2 regions of the Neorhizobium sp. NPDC001467 genome follow, and region 1 is predicted to be linked to the other one. Evidence: predicted binding sites of a transcription regulator. Region 1 holds the regulator's gene; the other holds the start of a gene.
What was found. The regulator HrcA, encoded in region 1, represses chaperone genes, less so after heat shock. The targets are predictions, from matches to a motif close to GTTAGCACTCNCNNNNNGNGAGTGCTAAC.
Positions count from the first base shown of each region.

Region 2: groES (co-chaperone GroES) is a predicted target of HrcA. The motif match lies at 1,986-2,014, and genes of this name have one in related genera.

Region 1 covers NZ_JBNNPS010000006.1:26,462-32,403, reverse strand. The annotation lists gene hemW (radical SAM family heme chaperone HemW) at 37-1,227, opposite strand; gene rdgB (RdgB/HAM1 family non-canonical purine NTP pyrophosphatase) at 1,237-1,881, opposite strand; gene ACQKKX_RS13595 (VOC family protein) at 1,891-2,295, opposite strand; gene rph (ribonuclease PH) at 2,577-3,296, opposite strand; gene hrcA (heat-inducible transcriptional repressor HrcA) at 3,457-4,539, shown strand; gene grpE (nucleotide exchange factor GrpE) at 4,641-5,264, shown strand; gene ptsN (PTS IIA-like nitrogen regulatory protein PtsN) at 5,342-5,806, opposite strand; gene hpf (ribosome hibernation-promoting factor, HPF/YfiA family) at 5,874-5,942, opposite strand, start outside.
Region 2 covers NZ_JBNNPS010000015.1:9,796-15,737, forward strand. The annotation lists gene groL (chaperonin GroEL) at 1-1,560, opposite strand, end outside; gene groES (co-chaperone GroES) at 1,634-1,930, opposite strand; gene ACQKKX_RS19995 (hypothetical protein) at 2,123-2,647, opposite strand; gene chrA (chromate efflux transporter) at 2,823-4,166, shown strand; gene ACQKKX_RS20005 (TIGR01459 family HAD-type hydrolase) at 4,286-5,134, shown strand; gene ACQKKX_RS20010 (bifunctional riboflavin kinase/FAD synthetase) at 5,151-5,942, shown strand, end outside.

The DNA of each region.
Region 1 (5,942 bases):
CTGCGTTTGCCCGCAAGCCAATGACACGACCGCAGGCTAGAACGCCAGATCGGCGACCACGGCATCGAGGATCAGCATGCCCGACGGCGTGCAGCGCAGTCGGGAGTTGCCGATGCGTTCGATAAACCCGTGTTCCAGTAAAGTCTGCTCGCGCTCCGGGTTCGGGTCACGGCCGGAAAGCTGGCTCCAGCGGGCGAGATCGACGCCCTCTGTCAGCCGCAGGCCCATCAGCAGCAGTTCGTCGGCCATTTCGTCATAGCCAAGCATCTCCTGCTCCACCATGCCGTGGCCCTGCGCTTCCACGAGGTCGAGCCAGGCTTCCGGCTTGCGCTCGGTCGCCGTCGCCACCTTGTAGGAGCCTCGCGTCAGCCGGCCGTGTGCACCAGGCCCGATGCCGGCATAGTCGCCGTAGCGCCAGTAGGTCAGGTTATGGCGGCTCTCTGCGCCTGGAACCGCATGGTTGGAGACTTCATAGGCCGGCATGCCGAACCGTGCGGTAATCTCCTGCGTCGCCTCGTAAAGATCGGCCGACTGGTCGCCGTCCGGCACGATCAGCTTTCCGGCCTTGTGCAGGCCGTAGAAGGGCGTGCCTTCCTCGATCGTCAACTGGTAGAGCGACAGGTGGTCGACGGCATGGTCGATCGCCTGCCGCAGTTCCGCTTCCCATTCGGCCACGGTCTGTTTCGGGCGGGCATAGATGAGGTCGAAGGACATGCGCGGAAAAATGTCGCGCGCCAGCTTGATCGCCTTCAGCGCATCCTCCACGTCATGCAGACGCCCCAGAAATTTTAGGTCGCGATCATTGAGTGCCTGCACGCCTAAGGACACACGGTTGACGCCACCGGCGCGGTAGCCACGAAAACGCTCGGCTTCGACGCTCGAAGGGTTCGCCTCCATGGTGATTTCGATGCCGTTGGGCATGTGCCAATGCCGGGCGATACCGTCAAGGATGGCGGCGACGGTTGTCGGATGCATCAGCGAGGGCGTACCGCCGCCCAGGAACACGCTGGTCACCGTTTTCGGTCCGCTCATCTGCCGCATCCATGCCATCTCCTTCAGGAAAGCAGCGGTAAACCGCTCCTGATCGACGGGCTGGTGGCGGACATGGCTGTTGAAGTCGCAGTAAGGACATTTGGCGGCACAGAAGGGCCAATGCACATAGATCCCGAAACCGGGTTCGCCGGTATCGGGCAGAAGCGATGCATGGCGGTCGAGCACGGTGTCCATCTTGTAGCGTCAGGCTTCCAGGCAGGTTTCGACAAAAAGCTTGAAGGCGCGGGCGCGGTGGGAAAGCGCTTCGGCATCGCCGGGCTTCCAGCCATGCTTCTGCTGCGCCGTCATCTCGCCGAATGTGGTGTCGTAACCGACCGGCTGAAAGACCGGGTCATAGCCGAAACCATCGTTGCCGCGCGGCGGCGAGACGATGACGCCTTCGACTTCGCCGCGAAACGTTTCGGTATGTCCATCCGGCCATGCCAGGCACAGCACGCTCACGAAACGCGCGGTGCGCCGGTCGGCCGTGGTCGCACCCTTTTCCTGTAATGCGGTTTCCACCTTCTGCATGGCCCAGGGAAAGTCGCGGCTGCCATCCTCGCGTTCGGCCCAGTTGGCCGTGTAGACGCCCGGCGCCCCGTCCAGCGCGTCGATCACAATGCCGCTGTCGTCGGACAGCGCCGGCAGACCGGAAGCCTTGGCGGAAGCCAGTGCCTTGATCGCGGCATTTTCTTCGAATGTGGTTCCGGTCTCATCCGGCTCCTCGAATTGCAGTTCGGCAGCAGATTTGGCGGAAAAGCCGAATGGACCGATCAGGTCGGCAATCTCGCGGATCTTGCCGGCATTATGGCTGGCCACGACGATCGTACGGGTCTCGAGCTTGCGCATGACAGTCCTTCAAAGGCTCCAGAGTTTGGGTTCGGCGCATTCCAGGCTGTTGCCGGCCGGGTCGCGGAAATAGATCGATCGCGCGCCGTTCGGCCAGCGAAAGTCGCTTTCGATGGAGATGCCCGCCTTGTTGAGCTTTTCGACGATCAAGTCAATCGCTTCCGCATTGACGCGGAAGCAGGCATGGCCCGCGCCGGTCGTGCCATGGGGCGGAACAGGCAGGGCGTCAGGGGAGGGTGGCTTGATGGTTTCGCTGCGGTTGAAAATCAGGAGGATGCCTCGGCCGCAGCGGTAAAAGACATGGCGGTTGCCGGCGCGCAGGACTTTTTCGAGACCGAGGAGGCTACCGTAAAAGCTTTCGGCAGCATCAAGGTCATCGACATAAAGGGCTGTTTCGAGAATGCCATCGATCATGCATCGCTCCCTGGTATGATGGCGTTCAGCCCGGATAATTGCCCTGATCGATACAGAGACAGCTATGGCGGCATGGTTGGCGTGGTCTTCGGCCTGAAGGTTGGCATGCTTATGATGGCAGCCAGTATCGCCTCGACTGTCTGCGCGCTCCGGCGCGACCGCAAGTCTGTGATGGTGCCTGGCGAAAATCCTTCCTCCGGCTCGCAAGGTCGTCGCAATCGCACGCTGATTACACGAGGTTCGGGGCACCGGCGACGCGCGCGCTGGCACCCCGAAACAATTTAGCCCGCGATCGCGGCCTTCTGCATCGCCACGAGTTCGGCCGTGCCGGCTGTTGCGAGGTCGAGCAACGTCAGGAATTCTTCGCGGCTGAACGGCTTGCCTTCCGCAGTCCCTTGCACCTCGACAATGCCGCCGGCACCGGTCATGACGAAATTGGCATCGGTTTCGGCGGCCGAATCCTCGAGGTAATCAAGGTCGATCACCGGCTGGCCGGCAAAGATACCGCATGAAATGGCGGCGACATGGTCTTTCAGAACCTTGTCGACCTTCGCCATGTTGCGCGCTTCCATCCACTTCAGGCAATCATGCAGGGCAATGAAGCCGCCTGTGATCGCCGCCGTGCGGGTGCCGCCATCCGCCTGGATGACGTCGCAGTCGATGGTAATCTGCTTCTCGCCCAGCGCTTCAAGATCGACGACGGCACGCAGCGAGCGGCCGATCAGGCGCTGAATCTCCTGGGTGCGGCCACCCTGCTTGCCGGATGCGGCTTCGCGTTTCATGCGGTCGCCGGTGGCGCGCGGCAGCATGCCGTATTCGGCCGTTACCCAGCCCTTGCCGGAATTGCGCAACCACGGCGGCGTCTTTTCCTCAAGACTTGCCGTGCACAGCACATGCGTCTCCCCGAACTTCACGAGGCACGAACCTTCCGCGTGCTTGGAAAAATTGCGCTCGAACGAGATCTTGCGCATCTGGTCGGTTTTTCTGCCTGAAGGCCGCATGCTGAACTCCATGAATATGGTGAGCGCGTTTCTAGAACTGTGGGGGCGCTTTTGCAAAGGAAAAGCCGGTTAGGATGCGACCGCTTTTCCCTTTTGCCAAAGGCGGGGCAGCATTATATCTCCATCACAGAGCCAGGTTTCAGACAGGTTGGGCAAGCATATGGCGTTTTCGAGATCGACGGCGACGGAATCCATTCTCGACGACCGTTCGCGCGAAATCTTTCGGCGCATCGTCGAGAGCTATCTGGAAAATGGCGAACCGCTCGGCTCACGCAATCTGTCACGGCTTTTGCCGATGTCGCTGTCGCCGGCATCGGTGCGCAATGTCATGAGCGATCTCGAAGAACTCGGCCTCATCTATTCGCCGCATATCAGCGCCGGCCGCCTGCCGACCCAGACGGGCCTTCGGTTCTTTGTCGACGCCTTCATGCAGGTGGGCGACCTGTCGCCGGAAGAACGCGCCAATATCGACCGTGAAGTGCGCGCGTCCGATCGCGGCCAGCCGATCGAAACCATGCTGACCGAGGCAAGCCGCATGCTGTCGGGCGTATCGCGCGGCGCCGGTATCGTCATTACCTCGAAAAGCGATCCGGTGCTCAAACATGTCGAGTTTATCCGGCTCGAGCCGACCAAGGCGCTCGCCATTCTGGTCGGCGAGCACAATCAGGTGGAAAATCGCGTCATCGACCTGCCGTCCGGCATCACGTCATCGCAGCTCACCGAAGCCGCCAATTACGTCAACGCGCATCTGACCGGACAGACCCTGCCGGACCTGCGCGGCCAGATCGCAAAACTCCAGCAACAGGTGAAGGGCGAACTCGACGCGCTGTCGCAGGATCTCGTCGCGCGGGGCCTTGCCGTCTGGTCGGGCGACAATGGCGAGGGAAAGCCGGCACAGCTGATCGTGCGCGGCCGCGCCAATCTCCTGCAGGGGCTGGACGGCGCAGACGATATGGATCGCCTGCGGCTGCTGTTCGATGATCTGGAAAAGAAGGACAGCCTCATCGAGATTCTTGATCTTGCCGAAAGCGGGCCGGGTGTGCGTATCTTCATAGGCTCGGAAAACAAGCTCTTTTCTCTGTCCGGTTCTTCGCTCATCGTCGCACCCTATCGGGATGGCGAGGATCGCATCGTGGGCGCCGTTGGCGTCATCGGACCCACGAGGCTCAACTATTCACGCATCGTGCCGATGGTGGATTACACCGCCCAATTGCTGGCCCGCATGTCGCGCGCACCGCTTTGAGGCCTTTGTTGCCGCCTGACGCTTGATCGCCCCAAACTCTTGATTTTTTCGGCCCAAACCCTGATATCGGGGCCACTTCACACGAACACCCGGAGACCGTCATGACCGACGAAACAAACCACAACGGCCCTGACGCGGCAGCCAATGAAAACACTGCCGAAGCCGTGGCATCTGCGCTGGAGGAGAATGCCGCGGTCGAAGCCGACGTCGCCGAAACCGATCCGCTCGCGGAACTCCAGGCCGAGAATGCCGACCTGCGCGATCGCTTCGTGCGTCTTGCCGCCGATATGGACAATCTGCGCCGCCGCACCGAGCGCGAGTTGAAGGATGCCAAGGTTTACGGCGTCACCGCCTTTGCCCGCGACATGCTCGGCGTGTCCGACAATCTTCGCCGTGCGCTCGATGCCGTTCCGGCCGAAATGCGCGCCGCGGCCGATGCGGGCCTCACCACGCTGCTCGAAGGCGTGGAAATGACCGAGCGCTCCATGCTTTCGACGCTGGAACGCCATGGCGTCAAGAAGATCGAACCGGAAGGCGAAAAGTTCGATCCGAACTTCCATCAGGCCATGTTCGAAGTGCCGAACCCGGCCGTACCAAACAATACCGTCGTGCAGGTCGTGCAGGCCGGCTACACGATCGGTGATCGCGTGCTGCGTCCGGCCATGGTCGGCGTTGCCAAGGGCGGCCCGAAGGCCGAAGTTGCGGAAGCTACCGACAAGGCCTGATCGTTCGAACATCGATCCAACAAAAAGCCCGGGTGTCAGCAGATACCCGGGCTTTTTGTTTTGAAGTTCGAAACGTTTCAGGCAGCGTTGGAAGCCTGTTCCTCGTTGAGGAAGGCGTAGATTGCCGACGCAGATTCGGTGGCGCGCAACTTGGTGACCAGATCCTGGTCGCGCAGGACGCGGGCAATACGCGAAAGCGCCTTCAGGTGGTCGGCGCCGGCGCCTTCGGGCGCCAGAAGCAGAAACACCAGATCAACCGGCTCGTCGTCCAGCGCCTCAAAATCGACGGGCGCGTCAAGACGGGCGAAAAGACCAACGATCTGGGAAATGGCGGTCAGCTTGCCGTGCGGAATGGCGATGCCATGGCCGACACCGGTCGAGCCGAGACGCTCCCGCTGGACGATGACGTCGAAGATCTCACGCTCGGGTACGCCAGTCAGTTTGGCAGCCCGGGCAGCCAGTTCCTGCAGCAACTGCTTTTTAGAATTCACCTTCAAGCTGGGGATAATCGCATCTTGCCGCAGCAGATCTGCCAAAGCCATTTCTTCTCATCCTTTTGCCGCCGAGCGGGGCGAGGGGAGCGGCACGCAGCCGCTCCCGACAAGTCTGTTATCCTTTGATATTGGCGGCGTCGATCCAGCCAATATTGCCGTCATTGCGGCGATAGACGATGTTCAG
Region 2 (5,942 bases), on a different contig from region 1:
CATGGCTTCGGTGGTGATCAGCAGCGAGGCAACCGAAGCTGCGTTCTGCAGAGCCGTGCGAACAACCTTGACCGGGTCGACGATGCCCATGGCGATCATGTCGCCATATTCAGACGTCTGGGCGTTGTAGCCGTAGTTGTCTTCGTTCTTCTCGAGGATCTTGCCAACAACGATGGAGGCTTCGTCACCAGCGTTTTCCGAGATCTGGCGAACCAGAGCCTGCAGAGCGCGGCGAACGATGTTCACACCAGCTTCCTGGTCGTCGTTTGCACCCTTGACGGTGATCTTGGAAGACGAACGGAGCAGGGCCACGCCGCCGCCCGGTACGATGCCTTCCTGAACAGCAGCGCGCGTCGCGTTCAGAGCGTCGTCGATGCGGTCCTTGCGTTCCTTGACTTCGATTTCGGTCGAGCCGCCGACGCGGATGACGGCAACGCCGCCAGCGAGCTTGGCAAGACGTTCCTGCAGCTTTTCGCGGTCGTAGTCCGAAGTGGTTTCTTCGATCTGCGCCTTGATCTGGGCTACGCGGCCTTCGATGTCAGCCTTCTGGCCGGCACCGTCGACGATCGTCGTGTTTTCCTTGGAGATCGAAACCTTCTTGGAACGGCCGAGCATGTCGAGGGTGACGTTTTCGAGCTTGATGCCGAGGTCTTCGGAAATAACGGTGCCGCCCGTGAGGATGGCGATGTCTTCCAGCATGGCCTTGCGGCGATCGCCGAAGCCCGGAGCCTTGACGGCAGCGATCTTAAGGCCGCCACGCAGCTTGTTGACGACGAGGGTCGCAAGAGCTTCGCCTTCGACGTCTTCAGCGATGATGACGAGCGGCTTGCCGGTCTGAACGACGGCTTCGAGAACCGGCAGCATGGCCTGGAGGTTCGAGAGCTTCTTTTCGTGCAGGAGGATGAAGGCGTCTTCGAGATCCGCGATCATCTTTTCCGGGTTGGTCACGAAGTAAGGCGACAGGTAACCGCGGTCGAACTGCATGCCTTCGACGACTTCGAGTTCGGTCTCGGCGGTCTTGGCTTCCTCGACGGTGATGACGCCTTCGTTGCCAACCTTCTGCATGGCTTCGGCAATGTCGTTACCGACCTGCGTGTCGCCGTTTGCGGAGATCGTGCCGACCTGGGCAACTTCAGCCGAGGTGGAGATCTTCTTTGCCTTGGCCTGCAGGTCCTTGACGACTTCTGCAACAGCGAGGTCGATACCGCGCTTCAGGTCCATCGGGTTCATGCCGGCAGCAACGGCCTTGGCGCCTTCGCGAACGATCGCGCGGGCAAGAACGGTTGCCGTCGTGGTGCCGTCACCGGCGATGTCGTTGGTCTTCGAAGCAACTTCGCGGACCATCTGGGCGCCCATGTTTTCGAACTTGTCGTCCAGTTCGATTTCCTTGGCGACCGATACACCGTCCTTGGTGATACGAGGAGCGCCGAAGGACTTGTCGATAACGACGTTACGACCCTTCGGGCCGAGCGTTACCTGCACTGCGTCAGCGAGGATGTCGACGCCGCGCAGCATCTTTTCGCGCGCAGAGCGGCCGAATTTTACTTCTTTAGCTGCCATTTTGAGAACTCCTAGAGCTTCAGCTCAATGGTGATTTCTGATTGTCGGATGGAGAAGATCGGTCTGAAAAAAATCAGCCGATGATGCCCATGATGTCGGATTCCTTCATGATCAGAAGGTCGACGCCATCGAGCTTGACTTCGGTGCCCGACCACTTGCCGAACAGAACGCGGTCGCCAACCTTGACGTCGAGAGCGTTGAGCGTGCCCTTGTCGTCGCGTGCGCCCGGGCCAACAGCGATGATTTCGCCTTCAGCCGGCTTTTCCTTGGCGGTGTCAGGGATGATGATGCCACCCTTGGTCTTTTCCTCGGACTCGACGCGCTTGACGACAACGCGATCGTGCAGGGGGCGGAAAGTTGTGCTTGCCATTGTCTAATCCCTCGATCAAATGACATTGACGGGCCTTGAGGCCCGCGTGATGGATGTTAGCACTCCCCATGGGTGAGTGCCAGCGCAACCGAGATAAGACCGGTCCAACCACGAGTCAAGAAAGCCCCGTAAAATTTCGCTACAGGCGGAACGGTCATGCCGAACAGCGTTAACGACGCTGCCGGCCGCCGCTTACGCCCCGCAATGCAGCATCGGCAGAAGCGCCTGGAAAACCGTCTCGGCATTGGCCGAAATCCGGTCCCTGTCGGCCAGCGGCGCGGTTGCCCGGACGGTCAGAACCTTGCCGCCGTTGTAAAGCGCGTAGCGGCGCTGCACCTTGTCGGAGAACTTGTTGTCGAGCATGTAGCCGACGGACGGTCCTTCGGCGAACGTCCTTGCGCTGCAATTGGGGCCGGTTTTCAGGCACAATGCGGTCAAGGTCGCGGCGGTGATGCTGCCGTCGCGCAGACCCTGTTCCCTGTCGTCGTTCGTGCCGAGGAAAACTGAGATGACGCGGCTGTCCGCGCAATCGACGCAGGAGATCTGCCCGGCGCCGTCATCCATGTATTCGACGGTAAAGCCCTCGCCCATGATGGTCGGATCGAGCCTGAGGTCGCTCACCTTGTTGATGCAGAAGCCGGATGCCGCTTGCGCCTGGCTCGCCGTGAGCGCCAGGAAGAGGGAAAAACTCAAGGCTGTCTTTGCAAATCCGCGCATGTTTCATCCGACTGGTTTGGACCTATCAATACGGGCTATATGGCCGCAACGCAGCGACCTGAACACGGGCCAGGAGGTGTAGGGGTGCATGGTCACAACCCTGAAACCTCGTCATACGGTCTTTGCATGACATTTCTAGGAGGATGCCTTCCGGATGATGAAGGCGAAACGACAAATGGCAGCGATCGATAACATGGAATGGCAGGACGGCGCGCGTCCCGGTCTGGGCGAGCTGGCTGGCGTATTTGCGCGCATCGGCTGTCTGAGTTTCGGCGGTCCCGCCGGGCAGATCGGTCTGATGCATCGCAGTCTCGTGGAGGACAAGCGCTGGATCTCGGAAGCGCGCTTTCTGCATGCGCTGAATTATTGCATGCTTCTGCCCGGGCCGGAAGCGCAGCAGCTCGCCACCTATATCGGTTGGCTGGTCGGCGGCGTAAGAGGCGGCCTGATTGCCGGCCTGCTGTTCGTCCTTCCCGGCCTGCTTGTCATGATCGGACTGTCGGCGGCCTACAGTCTCTGGCAGGAGACGACCTGGCTGAACGGACTGTTCTTCGGTCTTAAGGCCGCGGTTCTCGTGGTGGTGGTCGAAGCGGTGATCCGCCTTGGCCGCAAAACCTTAAAGACGGGTTTCCTGAAAGGCATCGCGGCGCTCGCCTTCGTCGCCCTGTTCTTTTTCGACCTGCCGTTTCCGCTCGTGGTGCTGGGGGCGGGTCTCGCCGGTTTCGTCGCAGCGAGGATGAGAGGGCGGCAGGCGGCCGATCGCGCCGCCTCGGCCGATGTGCCGCGAACGCGCCGACCGCTCAAGACCATGGCCACGCTTGCGCTGTGGATCGCCATCTGGCAGGCGCCGCTGCTGTTCCTCGCCATTCTCGATGCGCCGGAAAACCTGTCGGCGATGTTCTCGTTCTTCTCGCGCATGGCGCTGGTCACGTTTGGCGGCGCCTACGCGGTTCTGGCCTATGTCGCGCAGGTCGCGGTGGAGGATCACGGCTGGCTGCGTGCCGGCGAAATGCTGGATGGCCTGGCGCTTGCCGAAACCACGCCAGGCCCGCTGGTGCTGGTCCTGTCCTTCATCGGTTTTCTCGTCGGCTTTCGCGATGCCGCCGGATCCGGCGTCATTGTCGGCGGTGCGTTGGGCGCCGTGCTCGTCGCCTGGGCCACGTTCGTTCCCAGTTTCATCTTCATCTTTGCCGGTGCCCCTTTCATCGAACGGCTGCGCGGCAATGCTGTGATGGCGGCGGCCCTGTCGGCCATCACGGCGGCCGTCGTCGGCGTCATTCTCAATCTCGCCCTGTGGTTCGGCCTGCACGTTCTCTTTGCCGAGGTCACGCGGTTTCCGCTCGTGCCGGCGCTTGGCCTTGCTGTCTCCCTGCCGGAGCCTCGCAGTATCGATATCGCCGCGCTCGGCCTGTTTCTCCTGTCGGCTCTGCTGCTGTTCCGCTTCAGGCTCGGCCTTGTGCCGGTCCTGTGTGTGAGCGCGCTGGCCGGTCTTGCGCTGCGCCTGCCGGCGCTCGTCTAGGCGGTAGGACGAGGCCATGCGATCGCAGCGAATTGTCAACCGTCCGTGCAAATGCCCTTGCCATCGCCCCTGTGCTTTGCGACATGAACGCCAGTTTTGTTGAAAGCGGACGGACAGGCATGACCCAGCGTATCCACAGTTTGAGCGAGGCGACCGGCGGCTATGACGTCATTCTGTCGGATGTCTGGGGCGTCGTGCATAACGGCGTCGAGGCTTTCACGCAGTCCTGCGATGCGCTTGCCGAGGCGCGCCGGGCCGGCAAGACCGTCGTGCTGATCACCAATTCGCCGCGCCGCTCCGCCGATGTCGTCGCGCAGATGCGCGGCCTCAATGTCGCAGAAGAAACCTATGACCGCATCGTCACCTCGGGCGATGTCACCCGCAAGCTGATCGCCGAAGGCCCGAAAAAGGTGTTCCTGCTCGGGCCGGAGCGGGACATGGCCCTGCTTGAAGGTCTCGATGTCACCGTCACCTCGGCGCAGGAGGCGGACAGCATCGTCTGCACCGGCTTTTTCGATGACGAGACGGAAACGCCGGAAGATTATACCGACATGCTGAAGGCCTGGGTAGCCCGCGATCTGCCATTCATCTGTGCCAATCCGGACCTCATTGTCGAGCGCGGCGAACGGATGATCCCCTGCGCCGGCGCGGTGGCCGCCTATTACGAACAGCTGGGCGGCAGGAGCCGCGTCGCCGGCAAGCCGCATCACCCGATCTACGACGCAGCGATCGCGGAGGCCGAACAGGCGCGCGGACCCTTCGAACGATCGAAAATCCTCGCCATCGGCGACGGCATGCCGACCGATGTGCGCGGCGCGCTTTCGCAGGGTCTTGACCTGCTCTATATCAGCGGCGGCATCCATGCCGCCGAATACATGGTTCATGGCCAGACGGACGAGGCGATCATGAAGACCTGGCTGGCTTCTGAAAATGCGACCCCGAAATTCTGGATGCCGCGGCTGGCCTGAACGGAATGTCTGCGCAATGACCGTCTTCCATCGCAACGAGAAAAAAGAGCCGCTGCCCGAAGCCCTGAAAGGCGGCGTCGTGGCCATCGGCAATTTCGACGGCGTGCATCGCGGTCACCGCAGCGTGCTCGAGCGCGCGCTGGCATTGGCGAGCGAACGCGGCGTGCCGGCGCTGGTGCTGACCTTCGAGCCGCATCCGCGCACCGTGTTCAGGCCCGACCAGCCGGTCTGCCGCCTGACGGCTGCACCGTTGAAGGCCCGCATTCTGGAATCCATGGGGTTTTCCGCCGTCATCGAATATCCGTTCGACCGGGATTTTGCCGGGCGTTCGGCGGAGGAATTCATCCAGACCATCCTGATCGACTGGCTGGGGGCAAGCGCCGTCGTCACCGGCTTCGATTTTCATTTCGGCAAGGGCCGCGAAGGCGGTCCGGCCTTCCTGATGGCGTCAGGCGAGCGCCACGGCTTTGCCGTCTCGCTGGTCGATGCGTTTCGCGATGAAAATGCCGAAGTGGTGTCGTCGAGCCGCATTCGCGAACTGATCGCGCAAGGGGATATGGTCGGCGCCGCCGGTCTGCTGGGTTATCGCTACACGGTGGAAGCGGAGGTCATCGACGGCCAGAAACTCGGCCGCCAGATCGGTTACCCGACCGCCAACATGGCGTTGCCGGGCGAGGCTGAACTGCGCAACGGCATCTACGCCGTGCGTTTCCGCCGGCCGGATGGCGAACTCTATGACGGCGTTGCGAGCTATGGCTACCGCCCGACGGTGACGGAAGACGGCGCAGCACTTCTCGAAACCTATCTG